DNA from 3 places in the Thioalkalivibrio sp. XN279 genome. Region 1 is predicted to be linked to each of the others. Evidence: riboswitches for the same ligand, from Rfam matches in the RefSeq annotation. Region 1 holds a riboswitch; each other region holds the start of a gene.
The links. Region 1 has a riboswitch for cyclic di-GMP ahead of G8346_RS10185 (putative Ig domain-containing protein). Riboswitches for the same ligand answer to the same signal wherever they lie in the genome.

Region 1 (6,356 bases):
CATCCGAAGCCGGCGTGAAGCACATCGTGTTCTCCTCCACCGCCGCGGTGTACGGCATGCCGCCGGGCGGGATCGCCCGCGAGGATTCCCCCAACGCGCCGATCAACCCCTACGGCACCTCCAAGCTCATGAGCGAGTGGATGCTGCGCGACCTGGCCGCGGCGGGCGGCCCGCGCTACGTCGCCCTGCGCTATTTCAACGTTGCGGGGTCAGACCCCGAAGGACGCATCGGCCAGTCGACGCCGCAGGCCACGCTGCTCATCAAGGTCGCCGCCGAAGTCGCCACCGGCAAGCGCGAGGCGCTCACCATCTTCGGCACCGATTACGACACGCCCGACGGCACCGGCGTGCGCGATTACATCCATGTCGAGGACCTCGCCACCGCCCATCTCGACGCCCTCGCCTGGCTGCGCGACGGCGGCGCATCGCAGGTACTCAACTGCGGCTACGGGCACGGCTACAGCGTGCGCGAGGTGGTACAGGCCTTCGAACGGATCACGGGCGAGCCACTACAGGTGCGCGAGGCCGAGCGCCGCGCCGGCGACCCGCCGACCCTGGTCGCCGACGCCCGCCGCATCCGCGAGCTGTTCGGCTGGACGCCGCAGCACGACGACCTGGACCGCATCGTGTCGTCGTCGCTGGCCTGGGAGCGTGCGCCGAAGTACGGGCGTTGAAGCCACAGCCATATACAGAATCCCGACCGTCCCGGCCACCCTGCACGCCCTCAGCCGGGCCTTTCCGATCATGTCGGTAAACTTGACATAACTTCCGGCAGCGGATGCCGCTTACCCAAGGGCATTTGCGCCAAAAAAAAATTAACAATTTTTCTAGGTATTACTCATAACCTACTTATTTAAATGTTTTTTGTTCTCTGTCATCGCGCGCCGAGACCGGGCGCATCACCCTGGCCCCAAGCCTGCGTACGGACCTCCTCGCATAACCCACGTCAATAAATTTGACGCCCTCATCCCACGCCTCGGGCCGCGCCTGAGACCCTGTGTCCAAGCAATTGTTTGAAAACCGGTTTTTTCTCCCTGGCGCGACCAGCAAAGCTGGCATGCGATATGCATCTCTCCTGGTGAGGGCTGGAGTTTCCAATCTCGAATAACAAACGCTCCGACCCGCGGTTAAAGGACAGACCGGAGGGTCACTTCATGAAAACCAGGACGATGATCTTTCAATGCATGCTCGCGGGCGTGGCGCTGCTGCTTTCCGGCCACGCGCTGGGCGCCTTGAGCCCGATCTCATGTGATGGGACGCCAGGCGCGAAGGCCAATACTGAGATGCCCGATTCATGCGCGATCGGGACGCTCAGCAACGATTCCGTCGCCTCCGAGACCAGCGCCGTCAATGGCCTCTTCCAGGGCGCGGGCGACCCGCTCCTGTTCGTCGGCAAATACGACCAGAAGACGGGGTATGACGAAGTGGTGCCGGGCTTCACGCTGAGCGCCGGCATATCTGACGACGAGGACTGGGATTATTTCTTCTCGCTGGTATCCATTTACTCCGGCACGGTCGATTTCGCGCTCATGGTGAAGCAGCCGGACGAGAATAGCCCGCCGTTGAACGAGTATGTGGCCTACTACTGGAGCGGCCTCACCCTCGACATCGAAGGGTTCTACAACAGCTTCAAGGGCGATTACTCCCACATCTCCGCCTTCATCCGCGGCGTGGACGTGCCGGTGAGCGAGCCGGCGCCGTTGGCGCTGCTGGGATTAGGGCTGGTGGGCGTCGCGCTACTGCGTCGTCGAGCCACCTAGGCTCAAGATTCGAGACGAACCACAAGCGCCTCCAGGAAATCCCTGGAGGCGCTTCTCTTTGCCTTTCAATAACTTTCGGGGGTCAGACCCCCCAAACCACCCGATAAATGCAGGAACCGTGACGCGGGTCACGAAAAACCTTTGCTTTTCGGCGCGCCGCTCTGCTACTTTCACCCTCGCTGACAAGGGCAAACCCGCCGAAAGGTGGGGACGCAAAGCCACCGGTCTAAGGGACGAAGTCCTACGACAGCGGGGTTGCCAAGCTGAGGTGCCGCCACACTCCCCTCCCCCCGGCGCCCTCGACTCCCCAGGCAACCCCCTGCACAGACGCCGCCCAAGGACCACGCCTCGAGGCGGTTTGCCCTGTGTCGGTAAGACCCGGCGACGGGATCTGTGAAGACAACAGAAGTAGGGGCCACTGAAAAAGGCAAACTCACCGAAAGGTGAGGACGCAAAGCCACCGGTCTAAGGGACTCCAAATCCTACGATAGCGGGGCTGCCAGGAATCATGGAAAGAATCGGCACACAATTGAGGCTGACACACCGGCAACGGTTCAGCAGCCACTTTCCAAGCCCGGCGCGTTCTCGCCGGCGCAGCACGACGCTACGCCATACGCACTGCACTGCCTCCCGTGAGTTGAACTTTTCCGTGGCCATGTTGCGAAGCGAGGTTTCGCCATGGCTATTCGGACCGAACATGTAAAATCAGCGCTCGGCGCGCTGGCCGTCTCTCTCCTGATGACCGTCGTTGGTTGCGGCGGTGAGGACGGCGGCGGGACTGGCAGCCTCATTTCCTCCGTTGCCAACCCGCCGCCGTCGGGCGTGAACCCCGACGAGATTTACGAGACCCGCGTCACCGGCAGCGTCGGCGATGGGCCGATCGTGGGCGCACGCATGCGGGCCCGCTCCAGCTCCGGGCAGTTGCTGCTGGAGACCGAAAGCAGCTCCACCGCCGATTACGACATCGTCATCAAGGCGCGCGGCAAAGACTACGCGCTGACAATAGAAGCGGACCAGGGCATCGACCTGGTGACCGGCATGGCGCCGGACTTCCGGCTCGTGACCGCGATCTCGCGCCCGAACAACCGCACCGTCAGCAACCTGAACCCCTTCACCACGCTGATCTTCGGCGCCGCCCAACGCGCCGGCGGTCTCAACGACACCAACGTAGCGACGGCCCGAGAGGCCGTGGTCAAGCGCTACGGCTTCGGCCTCGACGCTGCGATCGTCCCGGATCCCGCGGAAACCCCGATTGACGAGAACAACGTCCACGTCATCGTCAAGACCAGCGAAACGCTTGGCGAAATGATACGCCGCACTCGCGACGCCATGGTCGTCACCGGCGCCAACATCGACGGCGACACCGTGGTGGACCGCCTCGCCGCCGACCTGGTCGACGGCTGGATCGACGGCCAGGGCGCCTCGGGCGTCGACGCCCGCACGGCCGCGGTGGCGAACGTGGCGAGCGCCGCCGTGCTGCTGCAGGCCATGACCAATCGGCTGCACGTGTACGGTTACGATGCGACGACGGCGATGGACAGTGCCATCCAGCAGGTGCGTCCCGATACCCCCGCCGCAAACAACAGCGCGAACGTTGCCATCCCCGCCTCCGCCCTCGAGCAGGCGATGCGCTCGCTGCGGGCCGCGAAGGTGCTGAGCGACGACCCGCGTATCGACGAGACCATCGTCGTGCTGCAGGCCGTGGCGCCTGGCGCGCTGCCCGCCGACCTGGCCGCCGCCCTGCCCGCCGAGATCGACACTGTGCTGGAAGTGGCGACGCTCGACGCGGCCTATGCCGACGAGACCCAGCTGAGCGCCATCAATGCCGCCGGCCGCAGCGAAGCCCCAACGAACAATACCGAGCCCGAGCCGGACCCGAACGAGTCCACCGATCCGACCGATCCGGGCGACCCCACGGATCCTGGCGACCCGGCCCCAGAGCCCGACCCGGAACCGGCTCCTGAGCCTGATCCGAATCCGACGCCGGCACCGGCGAACAACCCGCCGACCATCTCCGGCACGCCGGGCACCAGCGTCGAAGTCGGCACGGCATGGAGCTTCCAGCCCACCGCCTCCGACCCGGATGGCGACGCCCTGACTTTCTCGGTGAGCAACAAGCCGGCCTGGCTGAGCTTCGACAGCAACACCGGCCGCCTGTCCGGCACGCCGAGCTCGAGCAACGTCGGCACGCACCTGCACATCATCATCAGCGTCACCGACGGGCAGCAGAGCGTGAGCCTGCCGGCCTTCGACCTGGTGGTGAGCGAGGCCCCGCCGCCGGCGACCGGCTTCGCCAAGCTCAGCTGGACCGCGCCGACCGAGCGCGAAGACGGCACGCCGCTCGAGGGCGTCGGCCACTTCACCATCTATTACGGCACCAGCAGCAGCAACCTCAGCCAGTCGGTGCGCGTCGACGGTTCGCTGACGAGCCACCAGATCGACGACCTGCCGGCCGGCACCTGGTACTTCGCCGTGACGGCGACCGACACCGCCGGCCTGGAAAGCGCCAAGTCGGCCGTGGCGAGCAAGACGATCGGATAACAGGACAACTTCCCAGTTCCGGGAGCAGTGCAACCGCCGCAAGGCGGGTTCCCTTCGACGGGCCGCGCAAGCGGCCCGTTTTTTAATGCACTTACGGGGGTCAGACCCCCGTAAGTGATTGTGACCTATGTCATGTCGAGGGGTCTTACATACGCGAAACGCCCCGCAGCGCCCTGCCGGCGTCCCGAAACGCGGAACCCGCGCAGGACACGTGACGCCCGTCACAAGTCGCGCGCCGGTTTCGTTTCGGTAGCGCGCTCGGGGCCGAATCGGGGCCGTCGGGCAACCTGACAAACGCATTCCGACAGCCGGCTCAAGACCCCGGGAATGCCTGGGTTTTGTGGCTACTCGCCGGTTGGCACGATCCCTGCAGTTCCCTACCCAGAAACCAAATTCATCGGCACGCCCCGAGCCCGAATCAAGCTGGAGACAATGGAAATGAAGAGCCTTCGCACCCTGGGAATCGCCTGCGCACTGACGTTCGCCGCATCGGCCGCACACGCCGCGGTCATCGTGGACCTCAACTCCACCACCACCAACGGCCCGAACGACATCAACAACGGCGTGACGTTCAACACCGCGCTGACTGACATCATCGATGTCACCCAGATCGGTATCCTGGACGGCGGCGCCTACGACGCCTGGAACGCCTGGGGGCGGAACGAGAACTGCAACAACGACGGCATCTGCACCAAGGGCTGGATCAACAACTGGTCCTACTTCATCAACGGCGACACCAGCACCGCCACGCTGGTCTCGGATGGCGTGCGATACGCGACGGCGGCCGCGGCGCTGGCCAACGCGGTGCCGGTCGCACCATTCACCGGCATTTCCAGCATCACGTTCTTCATCTCGGACAGCTATTACAAAGACAACGTCGGTGGGATCTCGCTGAGCGTCGATGTCATGCCGGCCAAGGTGCCGGAGCCGGCCACCCTCGCCCTGCTCGGCGCCGGGCTGCTGGGCTTCGGGCTGCGGCGGCGGAAGAACTGAGGTGGATTGACCCTCGCTTGGGGGAGGGGGCCTGACCCCCGTCGGCGCGAGCCGGCGGGGGTTTTTCTTTGATTTGCGCAAATCCCGCGCAACCCGCTCGATGGCCGTCGGGACGGAACGGCGCTGCCGCCTTTCAGTTTTACATATTCTGACCAAGCTGATCCGTGCGATAGCTCACCAAGACTCTGAACCCGAGCGTCCGAATCTCGACAAATAATCAGGTTAATTCTCCAACCAGCTGTTTCCAAACGATCTACCCGAGCCTAGACAGCCAGTGATCGACGCTATGTACGCAAGAAACAGTTGTTTGACTTCTCCGGCGCTGGTCCAATCCGCGGCTTTTCCACGCCCGACAACCGCTGGAGAACCCCCGAGCCTATGTACCAATCTACAGCCCGGATCTTGCTCTTCCCTGCCCTGCTGCTGGCGCTACTGTCCCTCCTCGCCTGCGACGCCGATATCCTCCCCCCTGAAACCGACCTCGCGACCCACAACCCGACCGGGACGGGCAACGCCACGCTGAGCTGGCAGCCGCCGACCGAGCGCGTGGATGGCTCGCCGCTGACGAAGCTGTCCGGCTACCGGATCCTCTACGGCCAGCAGTCGCGCCGCTACAGCTACAGCATCGAGATCACGAACCCGGGCCTGACGCGCTACTTCATCGACGGCCTGAGTGAGGGGTGGTGGTATTTCGCCATCGTGGCGATTGACAGCCAGGGGCTGGCGAGCGCGGAGTCGGCGGAGGCGAGCACGAGGATCTGAAGCGCCACGGGCCGAGCCCCTCTCGCTCACATCGGCATCAATTCGGCTTCTTGACATTTGCATGCAAAAAGACAAATTGCATGCATCGCTTCTGCCTGCCGCGAGGCCCCGATCATGGCCATGATCACCGTCCGCAACCTGCCCGACGCCGTGCACCGCGCCCTGCGTGCACAGGCGGCACGTCATGGCCGCAGCACGGAGGCCGAAGTCCGGGCCATCCTCGAAGACGCCGTAAAGCCGGGGGTACGGGTCAAGCTGGGCGCCCTGCTCGCCGAGATCGGCCGGGAAGCGGACTTGAGC
Region 2 (6,356 bases), on a different contig from region 1:
GGCCTCGAACTGCAGGTCGGCCAGCTGGTAGTGGACCGCAGGCGTGTCCTCCTCACCAGGGAAGGAGGCCAGGAAGGCGCGATACCACTGCTGCGCCTCGCGGTAATTTTCCTGCTGCTCGTCTGCCAGCAACTCGTCCTGGTACATGGCGTGGTAGTGGTTCGCCAGGTCCTCCAGGTTGCTCTTCAGGAAGCTCACCACTTCCGGGCGCTCGGCAATGTCGAAGTGCAGCCAGTACTCCGCGCCCAGGCCATAGCTGTTGGCGAAGTCCTTCTTCGCCTGCACCACCAGCATGGGGAAGCCGGCGGCGCCGTAGATCTCGACCACCCGCATGCTGAACTGGGGAGCGACGCGATGCAGCGCGTTCTGCTCGATGAAGGCGGTGTACACCTTGGCGGCGTCGTTGTAGCGCAGCTTGTCGAAGTAGAACTCGCCGAGGTTGCCGTAAATACGGTCCTCGAAGCTGCGGTGACCGTTCTCGGCGAAGTACTCCTGCACCACCTCGGGGGGGCCGAGGTTGGAGAAGCTGAGGCTGATCACACGGAAGGTGTCGGCCACGCGGCGCTCGTCGGCCTCCTCGTTCTGCTGGTCGAAGTCGTAACCGATGGAGACGCGGTAATCGAGCAGGGCGATGAACTCGTGCAGCGCTTCCTCGTAAAAGTCCTGCTTGAAGAGCGTCCAGCCGAGCTTGTACAGGGCCAGCTCGTAAAAGCTCGAACCCCGGCCCATCGCCGTGACGGCCTGGTACGCCGCCTCGGCCTCGAGATACTGGCGCCGGGTGAAGAAATACTCGCCGCGCCGGAACTGCACTTCGTCGATATAACGCGAATCCGGGTACTCGGCGATCAGCCGTTCCATCACCCGCATCGCGTCCTCGGTCATGCCGATTTCGTCGTAGGCGCGCGACATCTGGTAGAGCACCTGGTCGTTGTGCGGGTAGTAGGGGTAGGTGGCGAGGATGCGCTGGTAAAGCTCGATCGCCTCGCTCGGCCCCGCGGGTTGTCCCTCGCCAGCACTCGCGCCCGCAGGCAATGCCGGAGCGTCGGCTGTGCCGGTCGCGGCGACCGCCTGCTCACCGGCGGCGCGCTGCTGGAAATCGTCCTCGGGCTCGGACAGGTCGGCCATGCCCTGCACGGCGCCGGCCTCGTCGTTACTGCGGCGCGACGCAGACACGTCGGCGCGCGGCTCGGGCGCCGGCAGCTCCACCGGCGTGCCGTCGCCGAGAATGCCGAAGTCCCGCTCGATCTGCAGGTCCGCCAGGCGCCGCATGGCCTCGGGCGTGCGCGCCGACTCCGGCGTTTCCTCGAGATACGCTCGATAACCGGCCATGGCCCGGTCCAGGCCGTCAGTCACCTGGACTTCCTGCACGTCCGCCGCGACGGACCTCAACTCGGCCAGCGTGCGGCGGTCGGGATCCGTGGCACAGGCCGTGAGCGCCAGTGGCGCGACCGCCAGCAGCATGGCGACGCGGCGTGTCATCCCTGGTCCTCCGCGGCCTGGGCCTTGGTAGCGCGGTCGAAGCTGTCGGCAAAGGCGTAACGGGCCTCGTTCTGGTAGGCCTCGAGCCGCTGCCGGCGCAGGTCAAGCTCGGCCACTGCCACGCGCTCGAGCATGTGCCCCTGGCGCGCCATGAGCACCTGCAACTGCTCCAGGACCCCGCTCACGCGCCGACGCAACCTGGAGATCTGCTCGTCGTAACCGATGTAGCTGTGCATCGCAGCCTGCCGGGCACGCACGAAGGACTGGTATTGCGCCTCCATGGCGACGACGACCTCGTTCAGCGCCGCCAGGTTCTCGTGCGCCTGGGTAAAGCGCTCGTGGTAACGGGTCTCGAGCTCCCATTGCAGCAGCCCCTCGAGGCGCTCCAGGCGCGCGCGCAAGGCTGCTTCCTCGGGCGAGTCCGCCGCCCCCAGCCGCTGGGCGAGTTCACGCAGGGTCTCGAGGGCGACGCGCTCGTCGGCGGTCGCCAGGTAGTCCGGTCGCGGCGCAGTCAGCATGGCTTGCAGTCGCCGATCGATGCCGGCGCGCTGGGCCTGGCGCAAGCGGATCTGTGAGTCGAGCTCGCGGAACTGGCGATCCAGCTCGGGCAGGATCGGCTCGAAGTAGGCGTGGCGCTGCGCGATCACGTCCTCGAAGGCGTCGAAGCTGCGCTCCCAGGAGACCAGCCGCTTGCGCAGGTCCTCGAGATCCAGGTAATTCTGCAGGGCCGTCTGGAAATCATGCGAGGCCATCAGGGTCGCGAGGTAAAAGGTCTCCGGCGTCTCGGGCAGCGAGCGCAAACGGATCACCCAGTCCTTGTTGAGGCGTATTTCCTCGCGCACCAGCGCCGCGAGGAACCTGCCCTCGCGAATGCTGCGAATGGATGCGTCCACCTTGTCCAGCTCCTGGCCGAAAATCTCCACGGCCTCGCCGTAGAGCAGCGCCGCCCGGCCGTGGACGTTCAGCCGGCTGTAGGCGTAGGGCAGCGCCAGGATCGCCTCCTGCACTGCGGCGTCGGTGACCTCGCGCTCGGCGAGCATGGCCAGCGGCACCAGCGCCCGTTCGAAGTTCTCAGCGGAAACGTGCGCCCAGCCGGCCCCGAGCAAGGCCTGGTTCGAGAACGGGCCTTCCAGCCGCACGCGCTCGAGCGCGGCCTGTGCTGAGCCGTAGTCTTCAGACTCGAGCAGCAGCGCACCGCGCACGAAGTTGGCCTTGTCGCGCATCGCAAGCCCGGCCTGGTCCAGTCCCTGCAGCTTGCCGGCCCGGTCGAGCTGCGCCATGGCTTCACGCTCCTGCCCGTCCTGCAACAGCGCGATGCCGAGGTTGTAGGCGCTGAATGCCTCCAGGCCCTTGGCGTCCTGCAGCTCGCGCAACACTTCGGCCGCCTCGCCGGGGCGGCCGAGCGCCAGGTAGACGTTGGCACGGAGGAACTCGACGTCTGCGCTGATCTCGTCCGGGACGACGCCGGAAATCCGCTCCAGCGCGAACAGCGCGTCTTCCGGCTGGTCTTTCTGGAAGTGGATGCGCGCCAGGCGGAAGGCGGCCTCGTTGCGCACCGCCTCGTCCACGTCGCCTTCCAGCACGGCGCGGATGGCGCGGCCAGCGCGGTGATGCATCCGGTAGTGCAGCTCGAAGTCGCCGACCGAGAACTCCGCGCGGCCGACATGATAGTGCAGGCTGTCGAGCTCGGGCTCATCGACGCGATAGTGCTGTGCCAGCTCGGTGTCGAGCCGCTCCAGGGCGTCGAGATAGCGCTCCTGGTGCGCGTAATACAGCGCTTCTCCGAAGTACGGGTCACGCAGCTGCTCCGCCGCGCCGGCGACCGGGCAGGTCGCCAGGCCGGCTGCGAGCAACCATGTGAGTCGTCGCATCACGAACTACCAGTTTCCCAGCGCGACGCCGATGCCGTCGCCGTCGGGCTGGCCGAGACTGATGGCCACCATCTTGGGCTCGACGCCCTTGGTGAACTTGAAGTTCTCGCTGCGCCGGAAATCGGCGCCGCTGCGCAGCTTGCCGCTGACCGTCACCACAAGCTCGTGCTCACCGCTCGGCAGGTTGCCGGTGAACAGGCGCTGCACGCCGCCCTTCTGCAACGCCTCGAGTTCCTTGAAGCTGTAGATGTGATGCGCCACCGGCCGGCCGGCGAGCTGCACTTCGACCGCGTCCAGGCGGTAAGAGGCGCCCTCCTCCAGCGAGACGAACACGGAAAGCTGGGTGCTGGACGGAAACAGCAGGCGCTCCTCGAGCTGGCTCAGCTCGGCGGCGATCGCCAGCACGTCCGCCTTGATCTCCTGGACCTGCTCGTCCAGTCCTTTCATCTGTTCGCGGGAGATCTCGGGCGCCGCGGCCGTGGCGAGCCCGGCCCAGCACAGGAGGACCAGGGCAAACAGCCGCGCCAGGTGCAGGCCGGGGAATCGGCAAGCGCCGAGCCTGTTGCAGCAGGGAATGCTGGAGCTTGAAGTCATGGCCGCCCTCGTTACACCACCAGGTGAAAGGGCAAAGCCACCAGGGACCGGAGAAGGCCAATACACGGACTGGATTTCGGCGGTCCCGCTGTCATGGGGCAGAAGCCCTTTAGACCGGTGACTTTGCGTCCCCACCTTTCGATGGGTTTGCCTTTATCTAAATCGTGTTGCGACTATCGCCCGATTTATGGCGCGAAAAGCGTGCGCGCCATCACAATTCTGCTGTGAAAATTGAACTTGCGCGGCCGGGCGACCGCCATCGCGGCGCCGCTCAGAGCATGCCGACGAGATTCAGGAACACGTAGTGGTCGTCCGCCAGCGCCTCGGCCGGAGCGAGCGAGAAGACGGCGCGCGTGTAGCGCAAGCCGAACTTGAAATTCCGGCTGACCTGGCGATACAGGCCGGCGCTGTCGCTCTGCCCGGCCTCTGCGGCGGGGAACGCGTCGGTACGCGACGCACCCGGCACGTGCCGCCGGATGTCGACGTCCGCCATCGCTACCGGGCGCGTGTGCAACGGGGCGAACTCGGCGCCCTCCGCCGCCGCGGCCTGTTGCGACCACAGCCCGGCGAGCACGCAACAGAGGGCAAGGAAAACGGTCCAGGCGCGATTGCCGGAGACGCGAGAAAGGAAAGTCGTTTCGAATTTGCTCATCGCTGTCCACTCCCGCCACCCGATGCGCGCACGCTTCGCCGGGAGGATAAAGAACAGCCATGGCGGCCGTGATTCCGGCGGTCCCGCTGTCGTGGGGCGATGCGCCCGTTAGACCGGAGACTTTGCGTCGCCACCTTTCGGTGGGTTTGCCCTTGTCTGAACCTGGCCTCGACTTTGCCCCTGCAAAGCGCCGGATTAATGTGCGCCAGCTCACAGTTTCGCGCGCAAAAAGAAAAACCCCCGGCCTCGAGCGAGACCGGGGGTTTTGTTTTAGGTGCCTGGCAGTGACCTACTCTCACACGGGGAAACCCCGCACTACCATCGGCGCTGAGCGTTTTCACTTCCGAGTTCGGAATGGGATCGGGTGGTTCCCGCTCGCTAATGCCGCCAGGCAAACTGGTTCACGTATCGCGCCCCGCCGTCAAAGCCGGGCGCCGCGAAATCGGAAAGTTTTGACGTCGTCGCTCCAAGGCGACGCATAAGTTCAAGGAGCACCAACACCCTGAATGCTTGGGTGTTATATGGTCAAGCCTCACGGGCAATTAGTATCGGTTAGCTAAACACATTGCTGCGCTTACACACCCGACCTATCAACCTCGTAGTCTACGAGGGCCCTTCAGGGGGATCGAGTCCCCAGGGAAAACTTATCTCAGGGTGGGCTTCCCGCTTAGATGCCTTCAGCGGTTATCCCTTCCGTACATAGCTACCCGGCAGTGCCACTGGCGTGACAACCGGAACACCAGAGGTACGTCCACTCCGGTCCTCTCGTACTAGGAGCAGATCCCTTCAATTTTCCAACGCCCACGGCAGATAGGGACCGAACTGTCTCACGACGTTCTGAACCCAGCTCGCGTACCACTTTAAATGGCGAACAGCCATACCCTTGGGACCTGCTACAGCCCCAGGATGTGATGAGCCGACATCGAGGTGCCAAACTCCCCCGTCGATGTGGACTCTTGGGAGGAATCAGCCTGTTATCCCCGGAGTACCTTTTATCCGTTGAGCGATGGCCCTTCCATATGGAACCACCGGATCACTAGGACCTGCTTTCGCACCTGCTCGACGTGTCTGTCTCGCAGTCAAGCACCCTTATGCCCTTGCACGCAATGCGCGATGTCCGACCGCGCTGAGGGTACCTTTGTGCTCCTCCGTTACTCTTTGGGAGGAGACCGCCCCAGTCAAACTACCCACCATACACTGTCCCTGATCCGGATAACGGATCTAGGTTAGAACTCCAAGCAAGCCAGGCTGGTATTTCAAGGGCGGCTCCACCAGGACTGGCGTCCCAGCTTCAAAGCCTCCCAGCTATCCTACACAAGCGTGCTCAAAATTCAGTGCAAAGCTGTAGTAAAGGTTCACGGGGTCTTTCCGTCTAGCCGCGGGAACGCTGCATCTTCACAGCGAATTCAATTTCACTGAGTCTCGGGTGGAGACAGTGTGGCCATCGTTACGCCATTCGTGCAGGTCGGAACTTACCCGACAAGGAATTTCGCTACCTTAGGACCGTTATAGTTACGGCCGCCGTTTACCGGGGCTTCGATCAAGAGCTTCGGTTTCCCTAACCCCATCAATTAACCTTCCGGCACCGGGCAGGCGTCACACCCTATACTTCCACTTTCGTGTTTGCAGAGTGCTGTGTTTTTGATAAACAGTCGCAGCCACCTGGTCACTGCAACCCCCACCAGCTCAAAGAGCAAGTCTCGTCACCGGCAGGGGCGTACCTTCTCCCGAAGTTACGGTACCAATTTGCCTAGTTCCTT
Region 3 (4,258 bases), 130 kb from region 1:
ACCTTGCCGGGGTTCTCGAGGCGGTGCGTGGTGCCCATCGGGATGTAGGTCGACTGGTTCTCGCCCAGCAGGAACACCTCGTCGCCGCGGGTGACGCGCGCCGTGCCCTGCACCACGATCCAGTGCTCGGCGCGATGGTGATGCATCTGCAATGACAGCTGCGCGCCCGGGTTCACCACGATGCGCTTCACCTGGAAGCGATCGCCGTTGTCGATGCTGTCGTAGCTGCCCCAGGGGCGGAATACCTGGCGATGCAGCGCGGTCTCGTAGCGGCCGTCGGCCTTGAGCCGCTCGACCAGCTTCTTCACGTCCTGCACCCGATCGCGCGGCGCCACCAGCACGGCGTCCTTGGTCTCGACCACGACGCAGTCGGCCAGGCCGACCGTGGCGACCAGGCGGCTCTCGGCGTAGAGATAACAGTTGGTCGCGTCCTCGCACAGCACGTCGCCGACCATGACGTTGCCGGCGGCATCGGACTCGGAAGCGTCATGCAGGCTGGCCCAGCTGCCGACGTCGCTCCAGCCCGCGTCGAGCGGCACCACCCATCCGTGCGCCGTGTTCTCCATCACCGCGTAGTCGATGGAGTCCGAGGGGCATTCCTCGAAGGCGTGCTTGTCGACGCGAATGAAGTCGAGATCCGTCTTCGCGCCGGCGATGGCGGCGACGCATTGCGACACGATCTCCGGGCGATGCGTGCGCAGCTCCTCGATGTAGCGGCCGGCGCGGAACATGAACATGCCGGAGTTCCAGTAGTACTCGCCGGAGCTGACGTACTCGGCGGCGAGCCGGGCGTCGGGTTTCTCCACGAATTGCTGCACGGGGGCGGGCTGCGCTGCGCCGGATGCGGCGCCGCCGGCAGTGGCGCTGGCCTCGCCTGCGCCGTCCTGGTCCGCGGCTGCACGGATGTAGCCATAGCCGGTCTCCGGCTGGTCCGGCACCACGCCGAAGGTCACCAGCTTGCCCTCCTCCGCCAGCTGCGCGCCCGCCGTGACAGCGGCGCGGAAAGCCTCGCGATCGCGGATGACGTGATCGGCGGGAAGCACCAGCAGCACCGGGTCGGCGCCCTGCTCGCGCTCCTGCAAGGCGGTGGCCGCGGCCAGGGCGACGGCCGGGGCGGTGTTACGCCCGGCGGGCTCGAGCAGGATGGCGGCGGGCTTCACGCCGATCTGCCTGAGCTGCTCCGCGACCAGGAAGCGATGCGCCTCGTTGCAGACGATGATGGGATCGGCGAGCCCGTTGATGCCATCGAGACGCTTGAGCGTCGCCTGCAGCATGGTCTCGTCGCCGATCAACGGCAGCAATTGCTTCGGGTAGAGCTCGCGCGACAGCGGCCAGAGGCGCGTGCCGGAGCCGCCGGAGAGGATGACGGGAACGATCATGCGGGCATTCCTTGCGTCAGGCGATGTGGCGGATTGTAAGGCATGGACACGGTCGGGGTGGGAACAGGATCACAACACGCCCGGCTGGAACGGTGTCCGCGCCTGATCAAGATTTCGCCCGCCTGGCAGCGGAAGGGCGTTCGGCAGGCCCGCCGCGATGCCCGTGGAAGTGTGACGCACGTCGCGAATCCGCGGATTTTTTCGCGGCCCGACCATCAAGCCCGCGCGGTCATGCGCCGATACCTACCCCGAACACGACACGGAGACTGACACGGGAGCTCATCGCAAGATCGAGTCCGTCTGACTGAAAAAGGCAAAACCGCCGAAAGGTGGTGACGCAAAGCCACGGGCCTAAAGGATCTCGATCCCAGGGCAGCCGGGCCGCCAGGCAGAAGTTCAGCAGACACACCCATGTCGACTCCCTCATCCGCGAGGAGTTGACCATGCACGCACTGCTTCCCAAGGGATCGACCTTCCTGGTCGCCATCCTGTTCGCCATGCTGAGCGCCCCGGGCTTCGCCGCCCCGCCCTCGCATGCCAACAACAAGGACAAGTCGGACCCCGGCGACGTCTCGGACCCGGTGGAGGACCCCGTCGCGCCGGCCTCGCAACTGCGCATCACCTCGCACGGCAGCGGCTTCGTGACGGAAACCGGCTCGATCACCGTGAACCTCCTGTTCGAGGGCGTGAACGGCGGCGCGACCGTCGCCTGGACGAACGCGCAGGGCGGCAGCGGCAGCGCGACGTTTCTCGGCAAGAACGCTTACGAGGCCGGCCCGATCGCATTGGCCGTGGGCACGAACCTGCTGAGCTTCACGGGCTACGACAAGTCGGGCGCGGCGCACGTCAGCACGCTCGCCGTGACGCGCGAAAATACGGCGCCTGTGCCGGACCCGAACCAGCCGCCTGAGATCTCCGGCACGCCCGACACGCATGTCACGGCCGGATCGAGCTACAGCTTCCAGCCCGAGGCTTCAGACCCGGACGGTGACGGGGTCGGCTTTTCCATCACCGGCAAGCCTGCCTGGGCGAGCTTCGACACGGTCTCCGGGCGCCTGTCCGGGACACCGGGGGAAGCGCACGTCGGCCTGCACGCGAACATCGAGATCGCCGTGTCGGACGGGCTCGAGGTGGTGGCGCTGCCACTGTTCAACGTCACGGTGGAGGCGCCGCCGCCCGTCACCGGCTCCGCCACGCTCTCCTGGGTCCCGCCGCTGGAACGGGAAGACGGCTCGGCGCTGACCAACCTCGCCGGCTACGAAATCCACTTCGGCAGCGCCGCCGGGGCGCTCGACCAGGTGATCGTGCTGGAGAACGCCGGGCTGACCAGCTACGTGATCGAGAACCTGGGCGCTGGCACCTGGTACTTCGGCATGAAGGCCGTGGATGCGCAGGGCCTGGAGAGCAAGCTCTCGACCGTGGTGAGCAAGACGATTTCCTGAAAATCAACCACTTTCGGGGGTCAGACCCCCTTTAAGTGGTGCTCGGGCGCTCGCCACGGCCGATGGCGTAGTAGGTGAAGCCGAGGCGCTGCATGTGCTCGGGGTCGAACACGTTGCGGCCGTCGAAGATCACCGGCTCGGCCAGCGCTTCCTTCACGGCGTCGAAGTCCGGGCTGCGGAACTCCATCCACTCGGTGACCAGCGCCAGGCAGTCGGCACCTTCCAACGCCTCGGCGGCGTTCTTGCACAGCACCAGGTCAGGCCGATCGCCGTAAATCCGCCGCGTCTCGTGTCGCGCCTGCGGGTCATACGCGCGCACCGTTGCGCCCGCCTCCCACAGCGCCTCCATCAAGACCCGGCTCGAGGCCTCGCGCATGTCGTCGGTGTTGGGCTTGAACGCCAGGCCCCACAGCGCCACGGTCTTGCCCGCCAGCTCGCCGCCGTAGTGCGCGCTGATCTTGTCGAACAGCACCCGCTTCTGGCGCTCGTTCACGGCCTCGACGGCCTCGAGCAGCGTGGCCGGGAAACCGGCCTTCTGCGCCGAGTGCGCCAGCGCCTTCACGTCCTTGGGGAAGCACGAGCCGCCGTAGCCGGCGCCCGGGTAGATGAAGTGGTAACCGATGCGCGGGTCCGAGCCGATGCCGAGGCGCACGTGCTCGATGTCGGCGCCAAAGCGCTCCGCCAGGTTCGCGAGCTCGTTCATGAAGCTGATCTTGGTCGCCAGCATGGCGTTGGCGGCGTACTTGGTCAGCTCCGCCGAGCGAATGTCCATGGCGATGAGGCGGTCATGCTGGCGGTTGAAGGGTTCATACAGAAGCCGGAGCAGTTCGGTGGTGCGCGGGTTGTCGGTGCCGACCACGATGCGGTCCGGGCGCATGAAGTCCTCGACCGCAGCGCCCTCCTTGAGGAATTCCGGGTTGGAGACCACGTCGAAGTCGATCGCCGCGCCGCGCCCGGCGAGCGTGCGGTCGATCTCGGCCTTCACCTTGTCGGCCGTGCCCACCGGCACCGTCGACTTGTCCACGACGATGCGGTACTCCTCCATGTGCTCGCCGATGCTGTGCGCGACGGCGAGGACATGCTGCAGGTCGGCCGAGCCGTCCTCGTCCGGCGGCGTGCCGACGGCGATGAACTGGAACAGGCCGTGCGCCACGCCCTGCGGGATGTCGGTGGTGAACTTGAGGCGTCCGGCCTCGCGGTTGCGGGCCACGACGCCTTCCAGCCCCGGCTCGAAGATCGGGATCTCGCCGGCGTTGAGCCGGTCGATCTTGTCCTGGTCGATGTCGACACAGAGCACCTGGTTGCCTACGTCCGCGAGGCATGCGCCCGTGACGAGGCCGACGTAGCCGGAACCGAAAATCGTTACTTTCACGCCAGAAGTCCTTTCCTGTCAGAACTTTACGGGGGTCTGACCCCCGTAAGTGTTTGAAGCGGGAT

Region 2: linked by a shared signal. The riboswitch ahead of G8346_RS04500 (hypothetical protein) and the one ahead of G8346_RS10185 (putative Ig domain-containing protein) in region 1 are both predicted to bind cyclic di-GMP.
Region 3: linked by a shared signal. The riboswitch ahead of G8346_RS10725 (putative Ig domain-containing protein) and the one ahead of G8346_RS10185 (putative Ig domain-containing protein) in region 1 are both predicted to bind cyclic di-GMP.

What each region holds. Positions count from the first base shown of each region.
Region 1 is NZ_JAANBD010000028.1:109,588-115,943, forward strand. Features, by position in the region: gene galE (UDP-glucose 4-epimerase GalE) at 1-674, shown strand, start outside; gene G8346_RS10180 (PEP-CTERM sorting domain-containing protein) at 1,155-1,760, shown strand; cyclic di-GMP riboswitch class I at 1,938-2,023, shown strand; cyclic di-GMP riboswitch class I at 2,177-2,264, shown strand; gene G8346_RS10185 (putative Ig domain-containing protein) at 2,439-4,301, shown strand; gene G8346_RS14645 (PEP-CTERM sorting domain-containing protein) at 4,740-5,294, shown strand; gene G8346_RS10195 (fibronectin type III domain-containing protein) at 5,673-6,056, shown strand; gene G8346_RS10200 (plasmid stabilization protein) at 6,171-6,356, shown strand, end outside.
Region 2 is NZ_JAANBD010000023.1:307,797-314,152, reverse strand. Features, by position in the region: gene G8346_RS04515 (tetratricopeptide repeat protein) at 1-1,479, opposite strand, end outside; gene G8346_RS04510 (lipopolysaccharide assembly protein LapB) at 1,476-3,350, opposite strand; gene G8346_RS04505 (hypothetical protein) at 3,357-3,944, opposite strand; cyclic di-GMP riboswitch class I at 4,020-4,106, opposite strand; gene G8346_RS04500 (hypothetical protein) at 4,216-4,596, opposite strand; cyclic di-GMP riboswitch class I at 4,670-4,757, opposite strand; rRNA gene rrf (5S ribosomal RNA) at 4,873-4,988, opposite strand; rRNA gene G8346_RS04490 (23S ribosomal RNA) at 5,118-6,356, opposite strand, start outside.
Region 3 is NZ_JAANBD010000028.1:236,727-240,984, forward strand. Features, by position in the region: gene G8346_RS10720 (mannose-1-phosphate guanylyltransferase/mannose-6-phosphate isomerase) at 1-1,379, opposite strand, end outside; cyclic di-GMP riboswitch class I at 1,682-1,768, shown strand; gene G8346_RS10725 (putative Ig domain-containing protein) at 1,823-2,821, shown strand; gene G8346_RS10730 (UDP-glucose/GDP-mannose dehydrogenase family protein) at 2,853-4,193, opposite strand.